2 regions of the Proteiniborus sp. genome follow, and region 2 is predicted to be linked to the other one. Evidence: a T-box and tRNA genes for the amino acid it is inferred to sense, from the RefSeq annotation. Region 2 holds a T-box; the other holds one or more tRNA genes.

Region 1 (8,446 bases), on a different contig from region 2:
GAGGGTTAAGGGAGAAGGTTTAAGGAGAGTTTTTATCCATTTCTCCTCTCCATTTTCCCCTCTTTCTTATCTTCCAATCCATTGATTTACCTAGGTTCCAGCCTTATTCCTTATACCTTTATCCCAAAATATCCTAACAAAAAAACATGGCTTACCCGAGATTCCTAATCCCTAATAAACCATGTTTCCTGAAACAACTTTATTTGCATTTTAAAATGAATTTGCAAAATGATAGGACTTTATTTGATGGAGACAATTAGCTAAAGATTTCTATATCTCTCTTCTTCCCTCTAACGCCTTTGAAAGTGTTACTTCATCGGCATATTCTAGATCTCCCCCTACTGGTATTCCGTGGGCAATTCTTGTGGTTTTTATGCCCAGGGGTTTTAGGAGCTTCGATATATACATTGCTGTGGCTTCTCCTTCTATTGTAGGATTTGTTGCTAGTATTACCTCTGCTACGTCCAGTTCCTGTAACCTTTGGAGAAGCTCTTTTATTTTAATATCTTCTGGGCCTATTCCTTCCATTGGAGAAATGCTTCCGTGAAGAACATGGTACAATCCATGAAATTCTTTAGTTTTTTCTAATGCAATAACATCCCTTGGATCTTCTACAACGCATATTGTAGTTTGATCTCTTTTGGTGTTGCTACAGATAAAACATGGATCTGTATCTGTAAGATTGCTACACACACTGCAATACCTAATGTTTTTCTTAGCATTTATTATTGCATTAGCAAGCCCATCTACATCCTTGGCATCCATATTCAGTACATAAAATGCAAGTCTTTGAGCTGTTTTTCTTCCTATGCCTGGCAACTTTGAAAATTCTTCTATAAGACCTGCTAAAGGAGGTGCAAAATAATCCATCCTATATCATCCTTTCACATAAACTAAGGCTTCATCCACGATGAGTTGTTTCCTTTTCTGAATGATCGAATCTACTTCATGCTATTAAAATCCCACCTACGCTAATACTAAAAGGTGGGATTTTATATAAGTGAAATATCTTAGAATAACCCTGGTATATTCATACCACCAGTTATTTTTTGCATTTCTCTGCTTACCATTTCATCTGCACTTCTTAATGCTTCATTTGTTGCAGCTATTATTAAATCTTGAAGCATCTCAACATCATCAGGATCTACTACATCTTTGTCTATAGTTATTGCTAATATTTCTTTTTTACCATTGGCCTTTACAGTTATAGCTCCTCCACCTGCACTTGCTTCTACTTCTCTTTCGTTTAGTTCGTTTTGTAAGTCAGCCATTTGCTTTTGCATCTTTTGAACCTGTTTCATCATATTTCCCATGTTTCCCATTCCAGGGAATCCACCTCTTGCCATTATAAAAACCTCCTTATTATTCTTCTATTTCCACTAAATCTTTTCCAAATACATTGATAACATCTTGTATCAATTCTTTTTCTTGTTCCTTCTCTTGCTTTTCATCATCAGTCTTTGTAATGTCGTCTGACATTACAAACTTAATTTCTATATTTGTGTTTAAGCTTTTATTTATAATTGTTTGAACAAGCTCCTTATTTTCCTCTTTATCGATGGCATCTTTATGAAATCTAAAACCATCTTCGAAGGCTATTGTTAGTGTATTGTTTTTAAAACTTACAGGGTTTCCTTCCATAATTAAAGCATGCAGTCCAATTCTCTCAGATTTTATTGTCTTTAATATATTACTCCATTCCTCAGAAATTTTATTAAAATCTATATCAGTTTGTACAATATTTTTGTTTTCTTTAATATCATTAGAGGAATTTCTTTCACTGCTTTCATTATCATCTTTATCCTTAGTTGGTAATGTGTTTTTAATAGGAATAGAAGGCCCTGATTGTTTCTTTTGAACTGTGCTCTTTACTATTGTACTATTTTCAAGTTTTTCTTCTAATTTTCTAATCCTTTCTACTAAGTCTTCAATCTCTGCTCCTGAAGATTCATTTACCATTCTTATGATACTTACTTCAAGTATAACCCTAGGTTGAGATGACCATTTACACTGTGTTTCTGCGTCAGATAGAATTTTTAGTATGTTAATTATTCCACTTGTACTAATGGCTTCTGCTTGTTTTTTTAGCCTATCTATCATTTCTTCAGTTTCGTCAATTACATTTTCGATATTCTCTGACACCTTTATTACCATTAGATTTCTAAAATGAAGTATCAAGTCTTTAATAAATTGATTTATATCTTTTCCATTTTGAACTATATGTTCTATTAATTTAAGAGATTTGTCTGATTCTTTTTCTATTATAGAATCTGTTATTTCATATATTATATCGTTGTTTACTACACCTAATATAGAAAGAATATAATCATATGTCATTTCTTCCCCTGAAAAAGAAAGACACTGATCTAGTAAACTAAGAGCATCTCTCATAGCCCCATCTGAGTTTCTAGCTATTAAGCTTAATCCTTTAGGGTCTACTTTTACACCAATTTCATCTAGAATATTTTGCATATTTTTAATTATATCTTTTACAGTTATTCTTTTAAAGTCAAATCTTTGGCATCTAGATAATATTGTTGCAGGCAACCTTTGAGGCTCTGTAGTCGCAAGTATAAATATCAAATGCTTTGGAGGCTCCTCCAATATTTTTAAAAGTGCATTTGAAGCACCCTTTGATATCATATGAACCTCATCAATGATGTATACTTTGAATTTGCATTTAGAGGGAGGGTACTTTGCCTTTTCCCTAAGGTCCCTAATATCTTCAACACTAGTATTTGAAGCAGCATCCATCTCTATGACATCCATTATGGTTTCATCAAGTATTCCTTTACATGCTTCACATTCATTGCAAGGATTTCCATCATGACTATTTGTACAATTAATTGCCCTTGCAAATACTTTTGCAGTAGAAGTCTTCCCTGTTCCTCTAGTGCCAGAAAATAAATAGGCATGGGCTATGTTATCGTTTTTTATTTGATTTTTTAATGTAGTAGTTATATGCTCTTGTCCCATGACGTCGTCAAAGGTTTTAGGTCTGAACTTCCTATATAAAGCTTGATAAGCCATTTAATCACCTTCATGTGTTTAATAAATATATTATACCAAATCTTTCTGTCTTATACCAGAATGGATTATACGAAGTAGAAAAAGACCAGTCTTTAAGCAAGACTAGTCCTTTCTGAAATTATATCACTATGCATAATTGTCTCAATGACTTTTTTATTTCTTCTGTATATATCTGTCATAATATCTACTATATAAGGATTGAACTGAGCCTCTTTATTTCTAATGAGTTCTTCAATGGCTTCTTCTGGCGTAATGGCACTCCTATATGCCCTACTTGTAGTCATTGCATCAAAGGCATCTGCCACTCCTACAATAGCAGCTTCTAGTGGTAGCTCTTCAATATATATTTCTAGAGGATATCCTTTTAAATCATATCTCTTGTGGTGGAATTTAATTACATTCATTATAGTGTCTGAAAATCCCACTCCCTCTAATATTCTACTACCTATCACTGGATGCATTCTTATCATCTCGTATTCTCTTTCTGTTAATCTTCCTGGTTTTGTAAGTACCCCATCTTTTATTCCGATTTTCCCTACATCATGGAGTATTCCCGCAAATTCAATCTCTTCACAGAATTTCTTTGGCATTCCCATGTATTTAGCTATTTCAACACTATACTTAGCAACTCTATTAGAATGACCTTCAGTATATTCGTCTTTTGCCTCTATAGCTGCTGCAAGTGTTTCTATAGTCCTTAAGTAGTTATTCTTCAATCCTTGATAAAGACTTATATTTTCTGTAATTAAAGCTATTTGATTAGTTATAGACGCAAGAACATTGAATTCTCCTTTGTCAAGCTTCCCTTTACTACCTACTACCATTACTCCAGAGATTTTACCTCTAGCCTTAATTGGAAGAACACTTAAATAGCTGATTCTACCAGAATCAATTAGTTTCTCAGTGTATTTACTTTTATGATACTGTTTCCCTATTTCTAATACTTGTATCTTACCTGTTTTAGCTGCCTCCCCTATGTCATCCTCAGCTATTGGTATGTCTTCAGATGTAATTAAATTTGATGCTGCTCCAGAAAAAGCTTTAAGTATAAGCTTATTATCCTCTAATTGTCTAATGGTGCATAATGATATATTCATAAGTCTAATAATGCCATCTACTGCTCTTTGCATTAGGGTTTCTATGTTCATAGCAGTTGTTAAACCCTTACTAACTCTATTTACTACTATTAGCTCTTCATTTCTCTTTATTATGCTTTCTTCCATTTTCTTTCTTTCTGTAATATCTCTTATGACACCATGTATGCCAACAAGTTTATTATTCTCATAAACTCTTTTTGTGTTAGCTTCAACTATTATTGTATCTTTATAGCCATTAGTAATATATATTTCCCTATTATCTAAATCTGTTTCAACAATATCATTTAATAATGTTTCTCCATTTCCAATGATATAATTTGTTAGCTCATTTAAATTTCTCCCTAAAAATCGTTCTTTGTTAGTCCTTAATACAGTTTCAACCTGGTCATTAGTAAATATTATGTTTAAATCTCTGTCCATAATCCATACTAAATCATCTATATTTCCTAAAAGAGTTCTAAATCTTTGCTCTGATTCATTTAACTGGTCGGTGGTTGCTTTAAGCTGTTCGTATGAAGCTTCTAACTCAAGGTTTATTTTCTGTAGCTGTTCATTTGCATCTGTCAGCATAGCATTATTGTTGCTTAAGTCCTCATGAGATTTTTTTAACTTCGATACCATATCGTTAAATGCTAATGCTACTTGTCCAAATTCATCTTCTTTTTTTATATCAAATTTATAATCGTAATTTCCTTTTTGTATTTCTATTGCACCATTCTTTAGCTTTACTAATGGTTCTGAAAAAATCTTAGAAAACAGCATAGCAAGTATAACTATTGATAATAAAGTGATAGCTGTTATGTACGAAGCATATTTAACCAATACATTTATACCATTATAAATTTCACTTTTCGGAATTAAGGACATAATCTTCCAATCTACTGAGGGGACCGTAGAATAAAAAGCCAAATATTCCTTATCAAGCTCAATGTTTTCTGTCCCAACGTCAGTAGCTACAGTTTTCACTGCTAAAGACGATATTTTTTTTTCATAACTATCAATTACATTGCGTGATTCTATTATTTCTTTACCAAATCCACTTAATATATTTCCCTGTTTAGTTAAAACATAATTTACAGACTTATCATCTCTTTTTATTTCACCTATTCTATTTAGGATTCCATCGAAACTGAAGTCTACTAAAAGAACTCCCTCTATTTCACCAGTAACTCCAAAAAAAGGAACAGACGCAGTGATGATACTTGGGTGTCCGCTATTAACCTCCTGCAAAGTCCAAACTAATTCTTTTTTTAATAATGCATTAATATAATCATGTTTTAATCGTGGATCTCCTATAGATTGGAGTCTCTTAGATGAATATTCCTTTGAGTTTACCATGACTACTCTTAAGCTAAGTATTTCTTTAGATGATGTGAGCTGTGAGGAAAGGTATTCATTAACTCTTCTGTCTCCATCTTCTTCTGCCATAAGCTCTTTAATGAAAGGATAATTAACAGATATATCTTTAACTTTTTCTTCGTTAGTCATAAACCATATATCAAGCTTTTCAGCTTCATTTTCAATAAAGCTTGTTTTTGCTTTTATATTTTCTTCAATTATATAAGTATTAATTCTAGTGTATACACTTACAGCAAATAAAATAATAGGAACCATAGCTATTAAAGTAAACAAACCTATTAATTTTTTTCTATATGAGTTTAAAAACATAGATGCCACCTACTATCATATATTATTTAGGCTTGCAAAGAATATGTTGCTTATATATATATTAAGTATAGCTAACTTCTACTATTTTCAACAAAATAATTTGCACATTCTATAATTATTCTACAATTAATATAAAATTCCTCTTTTTTGCTACATTAAAACCAAAAACCATAAAAATAAAGACTATGGAAAACCCATAGTCTTTATTTTTTAGTCGTGCACCCAGCTTTGATATACTACTACAAGCGTTACCTAAGTAGTTAACTCGGATTAGGCAACCCTGCGGCACACAGAAGTGTTCACTTACCGCTGCTTCCTTCCGGATCTGACGGGGTTCATGAATTTCCATTGCGCAAGACCCAATCGTCAACATCACTTTCCTAGGGCAGACCTCACAATAGGATACCTAGGCTGGGAATTCAATCCTGCTATAGCGGATTGCAGGTTATAGGGCACCGCTACCTCCCCATCTAGCACGACAAACTTTATATTGGCGGAGAGAGCGGGATTCGAACCCGCGAGACGGTTTAGCCGTCTACCCGCTTTCCAGGCGAGCGCCTTCAGCCAGACTCGGCCATCTCTCCAAAAATTTTATTCTTAATAATATTCAATAGATTTATATTATAGCTTAAAAAATAGCATATGTCAATCTACTACTTTCTAAGCCACTTATTCATACCATAGACTACAATAAAGCTAAAAATCACTACTATAGCTAATAAAATATTAGCAGTTTTAGTATTTCCCATTTCAACGGCAAAATATATTGCTAATGGTATGTTTTGGGTTTTCCCTGGTATATTTCCTGCAACCATAAGGGTAGCCCCAAATTCGCCCAAGGATCTAGCAAAGGAAAGAACTACTCCACTTATTATTCCAGGCAAGGCAAGAGGAAGACTTATTTTTAAAAATACTTCTCTCTTATTAGCCCCTAATGACATTGCTGCCATTTCCAAATCAGGTTCAATTTTTAAAAATGCACTTTTACAACTTTGATACATTAAAGGAAGAGATACTACGGTTGCTGCTATACAAGCAGCAACCCAAGTAAAAATAAGTCTTACTCCAAATGCATCATATAATAGCTTGCCTAATATACCTCTTTTCCCTATCAAGATTAAAAGCCCATATCCAACAACTGATGGGGGTAATATCATTGGCAGAAGAAGAATTACCTCTATTATATTTTTACCCTTAAAATCATACTTAGTAAGGGTTCTTGACAGTAACACTCCTATTATCAATGTAATAACAGTAGACACTGCTGCAATTCTCAGTGAAATCATTATTGGACTTAGTATCATAAATAATCAACCTACTTTTCATATATCTTAAATCCATGTTTTCCTAAAATTTCTTTTGCTTTATCTGTTCTTAAAAAACTTAGAAAGTCTATACTTGCTTCTTTATTTTTAGTAGATGCAACTACTGCTGCTGGATACACAATTGGTCTATGTGTTTCTTCTGAAAATATTTCTGCTATGTAGCTTTGTTTGGCTCTAACTGAATCAGAACTATAAACTATTCCTGCTGCTACCTCACCTTTTTCTACATATGTAAGTACCTGACTTACGTCTTTAGCAAGTACAATATTAGTTTGAAGCTTATCCCAAATCTTTAGATATTCTAGAGCTTCTTTTGCATATTGACCAACAGGAACTGTTTCTGGCACTCCTATACTAAGCTTTAAATCTGTACCTATTATATCATTTATGGATGTTATTTCATCCTTATATTCTTCTGGTACTATAAGAACTAATTCATTTCTGTATATGTCTTCCCTAGTATCTTTTATAATCAAATCTTTTTCTTCAAGTGCATTCATCTGTTTTTGCCCTGCAGAGACAAATACATCTACTTCAGCGCCTTCTTCAATTTGCTTTTGAAGTGCTCCTGAAGATCCATAATTAAATATTAGCTTTACGTCTTTTTCTGATTCATATATGTCCTTCAGTTCGTTATATGCCTCTGTAAGACTGGCTGCTGCGCTAATTGTAAGCTCTATTGGTTTAGCGCTTTCGTTTGTGCTAGCATTTCCGTTTGAATTAACATCTTCTTTTGTCTCATTGCTACCTGTACAACCGTAAAGCCCTAATGCTAATACTAAAACTAGTAATAATGCTATTACCTTTTTCATAAATATACATCTCCTTTTGTCATTAAATTAATTTGAATATAAACTGTAATGTCTTAATACATTTCGTTGTATTTTTTATAGTATAACGAGGACAAAAAAATTAAAATACTTCTTTGTAGATTTTTAAAATAGCCTCTTCTATCCTTTTTTCAAGCTCATCATATTTATCTATTAGTGCCTTGCCTTCCTGAGTAAGAGTAGAACTTCCTCCATCTATCCCCCCTATTGTTTTATCAAGTATTTTAATGTCTAATGCCTTTTCTAAATTGGAAATAAGATTCCAAGCCTTGCTATATGACATATTCATAGACATAGCTGCTTTTCTAAGAGAACCCATTTTTTCTGTTCTTTGCAGAAGTTCTTTAGGTCCTTTGCCAAAAATCTTTAATTCACCTTTTTTTAACCATATTCTCCATCCTATATTCATATTATCATACCACCTATTGACTCGATATATGAATTATATCATAGGAAGATTGCTATTACAATATCAAAGAATTTCACAATAAATATT
Region 2 (8,446 bases):
TCTGGTGAAATACATGGTCTTGTTGGAGAAAATGGTGCTGGAAAATCAACCTTAATGAATGTTCTATTTGGAATGCCAGTTATACACTCAACCGGAGGATATGAAGGAGAAATTTTAATAGAAGGACAAGTTTGTAATCCAAGAACTCCTAAAGAGGCTATGGATTTAGGAATAGGAATGGTACATCAAGAATTTATGCTAATACCTGGTTTTACTGTCACTGAAAATATAAAACTCAATAGAGAGCCTACAAAAACAAGCTTTTTGAGTTTAGTTTTTGGACAAAAGTTACAAAATTTAGATGTTAATAAAATGAAGCATGATAGTAAAAAGTCTTTAAATACTCTTGGAGTAAGTATTGATGATTGGTTACCAATAGCAGGATTGCCTGTTGGATATATGCAATTTGTTGAAATAGCCAGAGAAATAGATAAAAGCAATTTAAAGCTTTTAGTATTTGACGAGCCAACTGCTGTGCTTACAGAATCTGAGGCTGAAATATTTCTAAGTGCTGTTAGAAAGCTGGCTGATATGGAAATAGCTATATTATTTATTTCTCACAGATTAGATGAAATATTAAATGTTACTGATAACATCACAGTATTGAGAGATGGAGAAGTTGTCAAAACTCTTCCTACCAAAGATGCTAATATAAGATATATCGCAGAGTTAATGGTAGGTCGTAAAATTGAAAGAAGCTATACATCCATTCACTCATCTAGTTTTGAAGATGATAATGAAGACTATGCTCTTGAAATAAATAACCTCTTTGTTAATATGCCTGGAGAAGTCATAAAAGGGTTAGATTTAAAAGTAAAAAGAGGAGAAATTCTTGGAATTGGTGGATTAGCTGGACAAGGAAAGATAGGGATTGCCAATGGAATAATGGGACTTTATCCTACTAAGGGTGAATTTTTAAAGGATGGAAAACCTATACCACTAAACAATCCTAAAGCAACTCTAAATCAAGGAATTGCTTTTGTATCAGAAGATAGAAGAGGAATAGGGCTTCTACTAGATGATTCTATTGAGTATAACATAGCTATATCAGCTATACAGACTAAAAATAGATTTATTAAGAAAATTGGACCTTTAAATATGATTAGTTTTAAGGAAACAAAAAATCATTCTCTACGTATGGTTAAGGAGTTAGATATTAGATGCACTAGCATAAAGCAGTCTACTCAAAAATTAAGTGGTGGAAATCAACAAAAGGTTTGCATTGCTAGAGCTCTAACTCTAGAGCCTGATATTCTTCTCGTATCAGAGCCTACTAGAGGTATAGATATAGGTGCTAAAAATATAGTTCTAGATTTACTAGTTAAGCTTAACAAAGAATTAGGCATGACTATAATCATTACTTCAAGTGAACTAGCTGAATTGCGTTCAATTTCCGACAGAATTGCGATTATATTTAATGGAAAACTAGAAGGAATATTCCCTCCAGATGCAAGCGATGCCGATTTTGGTCTGATGATGGCTGGAGAATATAATAAAAAGGAGGCGCTCTAATATGGAACAGTTTAAAAAATTTGTAAAGAGCATTGGATTGCCTCGCCTAATCATTACTTCTTTTTTGTTAGTTTTAATAATCACTGCTACTTTTCTTGACATTCCTTTATCTGGATTAATCACTGATATGCTCATTCGTTTTGGAATGAATAGCGTGTTGGTTTTGGCTATGGTACCTGCTATACAATCTGGAATAGGTTTAAATTTTGCTTTACCAGTAGGTATAGTCTGTGGACTTATAGGTGCCTTAGTAAGCATAGAGTTTAAGCTATCAGGCTTTACTGGACTATGGATTTCATTAATTGTTGCAATACCCCTAGCTATAATAGCCGGTTATGTCTATGGATTGATGTTAAACAAGGTGAAGGGTCAAGAAATGACTGTAGGTACATATGTAGGTTTTTCTATAGTATCTGTTATGTGCATATTTTGGCTTGTAGCACCATTTAAAAGCCCTGAACTTATCTGGGCCTATGGAGGAAATGGCCTTAGAGTAACTGTTTCCCTAGAGTCTTCAATTGATAAGATATTAAATGATTTTCTCTCATTTACAATAAGAGGAGTAACAATACCTACGGGGCTTATTGGATTTTTCTTCTTATGCGCATTAATATATTGGCTTTTCAGTATAAGCAAAAAAGGTGCTTCAATGAAAGTAGCTGGTAGCAATGAAGGCTTTGCAAAATCTAATGGTATAAATGTTGATAGAGAAAGAATTTTAGGAACAATACTATCAACTGTATTAGCTTCTATAGGGATTATACTATATAGCCAATCCTTTGGATTTTTACAATTATATAATGCACCTCTTTATTCTGCCCTTCCTGCAGTAGCTGCCATACTTATAGGAGGTGCAACTTTAAAGAAAGCTAGTATTGTGCATGTAATTATCGGAACTCTATTATTTCAATCCTTACTAGTTGTTTCTTTACCTGTAATAAACATACTATCTGAAGGAAGCATGTCTGAGATAATAAGAATAATCGTAAGCAATGGCATTATTTTGTATGCCCTTACTAGAAATACAGGAGGTGAACAGGTATAATGGAAAAAAATATTAGACTTCAAGATTTAGAAATCGAAGAAAAAGGCCTTACAGGAAAGCTTTCTAAGACACTTAAAAAAAACGTAGTTCCTATTATATTCTTAGTTCTTTGTTTGCTCGGATATATTTTTGCGCAAATGCCTTTTGTATTTCTACTAAACGAAATTATTATTAGGCTAGCAAGAAACTCTTTCCTAGTTATATCCCTAATTATACCTGTTATTGCAGGAATGGGACTAAACTTTGGTATAGTACTTGGAGCAATGGCAGGGCAAATCGCTCTGATTATTATTTCCAACTCTTCTATAAGTGGAATATGGGGATTTTTATTAGCAGTAGCCATATCCACTCCTATAGCCATTGTATTCGGATATCTTACAGGAATAGTATTGAACAAAGCAATAGGAAAAGAAATGATTACCAGTATGATACTAGGGTTCTTTGCAAATGGACTGTATCAACTTGTTTTTTTAGTATTAGCAGGTCCAATAATACCTATAAAAAACAAAAGCTTATTACTATCCACTGGAATAGGAGTAAAAAACAGCGTAGATTTAGCTAATATCAAATATGCTCTAGATGACTTAATAAAAATCAAACCTTATCCAGGCCTGTCAATCCCAATATTCACTATATTTATAGTGGGTATTTTGTGCTTAGTGTTGACTTTCTTCTTTAAAACTAAGCTAGGACAGGATATGAGAGCAGCAGGGCAAAGCATACAAATAGCAAAGGTTTCGGGTATCAATGTAGGTAAGACTAGGATTATTGCTACAATAATATCAACAGTATTAGCAGCTTGGGGACAACTTATTTTCCTTCAAAATATTGGTACATTAAACACCTATGGAAGTCATGAACAGGTAGGCCTCTTTGCAGTAGCATCTCTTTTAGTTGGTGGTGCTTCTGTAACTAAGGCTACCTTTAGTCAGGCTCTCCTAGGAACATTCCTTTTCCATATGCTGTTCATCATATCTCCTTTTGCTGGGCAAAACTTAATGAATAATAGCCAAATTGGTGAATTCTTTAGAGTATTTGTAGCCTATGGAGTCATTGGCATCGCCCTAGCACTTCATGCTTGGCAAAGAAAAGGAGAATAATAGCTTAAGGCCTAGATAAGCTTTATAAAGCTTATCTAGGTCTTTTAAATCCACTTTCATTTTCTCTTTTTTATTTTTTAGTTATTCTCTCTATTCCACCCATATATGGTCTTAAAGCCTCTGGTACTACTACAGAACCATCTCCCTCTTGATAGTTTTCAAGAATTGCTGCCAATGTTCTTCCAACTGCAAGTCCAGAACCGTTTAATGTGTGAACGTATTCTACTTTTCCTGTTTCTCTATCTCTATATTTTATATTTGCTCTTCTTGCTTGGAAATCCTCAAAGTTACTGCAAGAAGAAATCTCTACATATCTGTTATAGCTAGGCATCCATACTTCTATATCAAAAGTTTTAGCTGATGAAAAGCCTAGGTCCCCTGTACATAGTTCTACTACTCTATATGGAATTCCTAATAGCTGTAATACCTTCTCTGCGTTATTAGTTAACTTTTCTAACTCATCGTATGATGTCTGTGGCTTAGCAAACTTTACAAGCTCTACCTTATCAAATTGGTGATTTCTTATAAGGCCTCTAGTATCTCTTCCTGCTGAGCCAGCTTCTTGTCTAAAACAAGGCGTATATGCAGTATAGTATACTGGCAGCTTGGTTTCATCTAATATTTCATCTCTATGGATATTAGTAACTGGAACTTCCGCAGTAGGTACAAGGAAAAAGTCCTTGTCAGGAATCTTAAATGCATCTTCTTCAAATTTTGGAAGCTGTCCAGTACCAGTCATGCTAGCTCTGTTTACCATAAATGGTGGTGAAATTTCTGTATAACCATGCTCATTTGTGTGAAGATTTAGCATAAAACCTATTATAGCTCTTTCTAAAGCAGCTCCTAAACCCTTAAATATTGTAAATCTTGCTCCTGTAATTTTTGAAGCTCTTTCAAAATCTAAAATATCAAGATTTGTACCTATATCCCAATGAGCTTTAAGTTCAAAATCAAATTTTCTGGGCTCTCCCCATTTTCTTATCTCCACATTATCTTCATCACTAGTTCCTACAGAGATATTAGGATTAGGAATATTAGGTATTCTAAGAAGCAAATCATTAAGCTTTATTTCTACTTCTTTTACATCATTGTCATAATCCTTGATTTTTTGAGATAGTTCCTTCATTTCATTTAATACTTCTGTAGCATCTTTTCCTTCTTTCTTTAATTTAGGAACCTCTTTTGAAACTTGGTTCTGCCTAGCTTTCATTTCTTCAACTTGAACTAATATCTGTCTTCTTCTCTCGTCTAATTCTACTATTTTGTCTATGTCGTATTCTCCACTTCTTTTAGCAAGACCTTTTTTTACTTCTTCTGTATTAAGCCTAATTCGTTTAATGTCCAACATTTTTAATTCCTCCTAAAATAATTTATTATAATTTTAAATTGTAAATTCTGAATAAAACCAAATATTCTACAATACTATGGTTGTAATAAAATAAAAAACTCCCGTCCCTTATATAAATATAAGGGACGGGAGACTTCTCCCGTGTTGCCACCCTAGTTAACTAAATAATTAATTTAGCTCACTCTTTGCAGTTATCCCCTGCTTAGGTTTTACCTTTTCAGTAAAATACTCAAGGATGGATTCAACATTTAACATCGCCAATTTCCACCAGCCATTGGCTCTCTTAAGATATTAATATATTTACTATTTCCTGTCATTGAATGATATTATTTTAAAGTGTATTATAACATATTTATTTGTAAATTACAATACATATTTTTAAAATTTAATATTCCAGTTTTTGTAATATGGAAAATTCCCTGGTCTAATATCACTTTTTTATTTATTTTATAGCAGTAGGTTCTATTATAAATCACTAATACCAAACTTTGCTTAATAAGTTTTCTTAACTCATTATACTTACTATTACTTCATTAGTAGTTGAAAGCCCTTTATTACACAGAATTCCTAAATTCTTTATGGTTTCCTCAACTGTTTCTCCTAAAATACCAGTATTGGCTTTAGCAATTACATTTTCACAAGCAAGATATGCTGCTAATACTGCCTCTCCGGCTGAGGTTGAAAGTTTAAGTGCACAGGTTTCTTTAGCACCATCACATATCATGCCAGTAAGATTGGCCAACATATTCTGTACTGCTCCAGCAATTTGATTGTCGTCTCCTCCAAGCATCCAAGTAATAGCTGCACTAGCACCTACTCCTGCTGCTATAGCGCATCCACAAAGCGCTGATAATTTGCCAGTATATTGTTTGACAAATTTATTTATTATATGTGCATAGAATATTGCTCTATATAGCTTTTCTTTTTCAATACCTCTCTCTTCTGCAACAACAACTATTGGAAGAATAACACCTAATCCCTGATTGCCACTACCAGCACTTGTCATAATTGGGCAATCTCCACCTCCCATTCTCATATCAGCTCCTGCTGCAGTAAGTATTCTAGCCCTTTGAGAAGCATCTATAGATAGTTTACCCTGCTTTTGGAGAATTAAAAGTGATGCTCCCCAGCCTAAACCATTCCTACCTTGAAGACCTTGTTCAGCTGCCATCTTGTTCATTTGAATTCCTTCTTCAATGAATTCTAAGCATTCTATATCAACTTTTTCACATATTTCGCGTAATTCTTTAAAGCTTAATTTTCCTAGAAAATCATTAGCAATTTTCTTATTACTTTCTGCGACATCTTCATATATGAGCTCTCCGTTTATCTTTATAGTTTCTATATGATTATGACTATTCTTTAGCACTACTTCAGCCTTATTATCAGTACTCTCTGCTATTATCTCTACATAAACATCTGGCGTATTTAAAGCCCAATTAACTTTTATCAAATTTTCTGAAATCATCTTATGGGCTCTTTCTATATATTCTTGATTTACATTCTTAAATATACAAAGTCCATCTTTTGGATTCCCACAAATAACACCTAAAGCTGTTGCCAAATTCAAACCATATTCATTAGTATTTGGAATCAAAACTGATTTCCCATTTTTAAATATACTTAAGCTTACATTAACAGTTATATTCTCAATCTGACCTTCTAAATGTTTTCTAGCTACTGAAGAAGCATAAGCAACTGCTACAGGTTCAGTACATCCAATTGCAGGAACAGTATCTTCTCTCACCATGTCTAATAATGATTTAATAATATCTTTATCAATATTCATTTAATAGACGACCTTTCTATATTAATTTTCATAATACCTATTAATTAAGCAAAAACTGTGCCAAAAATTTAAGTAAACACATCATGTTGAAGTGTTGAATTTTAGCCATTAATTAATATAGTAATTTCTCAATAATATTTTTATTTGCATCTTTGCAAAACCTTGCTAAATATTTTATGCTTAAAAAACAAAACCAAGGTAGATTAAGTATCTTACCTCGGTTTTCGCATTTTTGCAAATTAATTCTCATTTTTGCAAATTATATCTTATTAGTTTTCTATATAGAGTAGATAAGTTTATATCTAAAATATCAGCTATTTCTTGCTTAGATTGAGTTGAGTCACCATATTCTGCTAACATTGATTTAAGAAGCTCTTTTTCATATAGTTCTACACTATCTTTAAGTGTTCTTTTTGATTTGCTTGCGTAAGTTTTACAGTCATTAAATGAATTCTTTAATGTTGTTGGAAGATTATCAATGCTTATTGTTTCTCCCTTTGTTATGTTAACAGAATACTCAACAGCATTTTCAAGTTCTCTAATATTTCCTGGCCATCTATATTTTAAAAAGGCATCTTTAACTTCATTAGAAAAAACTTTCTTTTGCTTTTCCAATTTACAGCAATACTTTTCAAGTAAATAATCGCAAAGAATAAGTATGTCCCTTCCTCTATTCCTTAAAGGAGGTATGTTAATAGGTATTACATTTAGTCTATAATACAAATCATCTCTAAATTGTTCTTCTTCAACCATTTTTTCTAAGTCCCTATTTGTTGCTGCAATTAGTCTGAAATTTACTGTTATAAGTTCTTTACCTCCAATTCTCATAAAAGCTTGTTCCTGTAGCACTCGTAATAGCTTGGGTTGTAAGTGTAGTGGCAAATCTCCTATTTCATCTAGAAAAAGTGTACCTCCATTTGCTAGCTCAAATTTTCCCATTTGTCCTTCTTTTCTTGCACCAGTAAAAGCACCACCTTCATAGCCAAACAACTCGCTTTCAAGAAGATTCTCTGGTATTGAAGCACAGTTTATAGCTACAAAAGGGAAGTGATTTCTATTACTTGTGTAATGTATTGCCCTAGCAAATAGCTCTTTTCCAGTTCCACTTTCTCCTCTTAAAAGTACAGTAGAGTTGCTTCCTGCTATTTGATAAGCCATATCCTTAACTCTAACTATTTCTTCGCTATCTCCTATAATGGAATTAAAGCTTATTGTATTTTGAACTTCAATTAACTTATAAGCACTTCTAACTAACTCACTAGTTTTATGAATTTCTAAAATGTTACTTGCTTTCTTTCCATCAATTACAACTGGTATACTTTTTATTATGAAGCTCTTCTTCTCATCCTTCACATTAATTCTTTTTTCCTGAGGATTCATATTGTCAAATTCAATATTTATTCCAGGTAAGATATCTTTAAGCGACTTATTTATAATATCTTTTTCAGATATTTTTAGATCTTTTTGTACCTTTAAGTTAGCAAACTTTACTCTTTCTTTATCATCTATACATATGATGCCATCATCAAGTCCATTGATAATCTTTCTAGTTTCTTCTTCCTTTATTGTTAGCTCTGCTATAGTATCATAATAATTAAGCTTACCTACTAGTAAGTCACATAATTTATTTAAAAAAACTACAAGCGAGTCAT

Evidence for each region. The T-box of region 2 lies ahead of serS (serine--tRNA ligase). A T-box ahead of a tRNA ligase gene usually reads a tRNA of that ligase, here a tRNA-Ser.
Region 1: it encodes a tRNA-Ser, which carries the amino acid that the T-box ahead of serS (serine--tRNA ligase) is inferred to sense. The anticodon was not compared.

What each region holds. Positions count from the first base shown of each region.
Region 1 is NZ_JAWRHZ010000011.1:26,389-34,834, forward strand. It holds gene recR (recombination mediator RecR) at 271-870, opposite strand; gene ABV008_RS01590 (YbaB/EbfC family nucleoid-associated protein) at 1,011-1,346, opposite strand; gene dnaX (DNA polymerase III subunit gamma/tau) at 1,363-3,030, opposite strand; gene ABV008_RS01600 (HD domain-containing phosphohydrolase) at 3,123-5,795, opposite strand; RNA gene ffs (signal recognition particle sRNA large type) at 6,010-6,274, opposite strand; tRNA gene ABV008_RS01610 (tRNA-Ser) at 6,287-6,379, opposite strand; gene modB (molybdate ABC transporter permease subunit) at 6,449-7,099, opposite strand; gene modA (molybdate ABC transporter substrate-binding protein) at 7,111-7,932, opposite strand; gene ABV008_RS01625 (winged helix-turn-helix domain-containing protein) at 8,033-8,359, opposite strand.
Region 2 is NZ_JAWRHZ010000069.1:20,329-28,774, forward strand. It holds gene ABV008_RS16235 (sugar ABC transporter ATP-binding protein) at 1-1,512, shown strand, start outside; gene ABV008_RS16240 (ABC transporter permease subunit) at 1,514-2,557, shown strand; gene ABV008_RS16245 (ABC transporter permease subunit) at 2,557-3,657, shown strand; gene serS (serine--tRNA ligase) at 3,728-5,005, opposite strand; T-box leader at 5,124-5,331, opposite strand; gene ABV008_RS16255 (L-cysteine desulfidase family protein) at 5,511-6,794, opposite strand; gene ABV008_RS16260 (sigma-54 interaction domain-containing protein) at 7,041-8,446, opposite strand, start outside.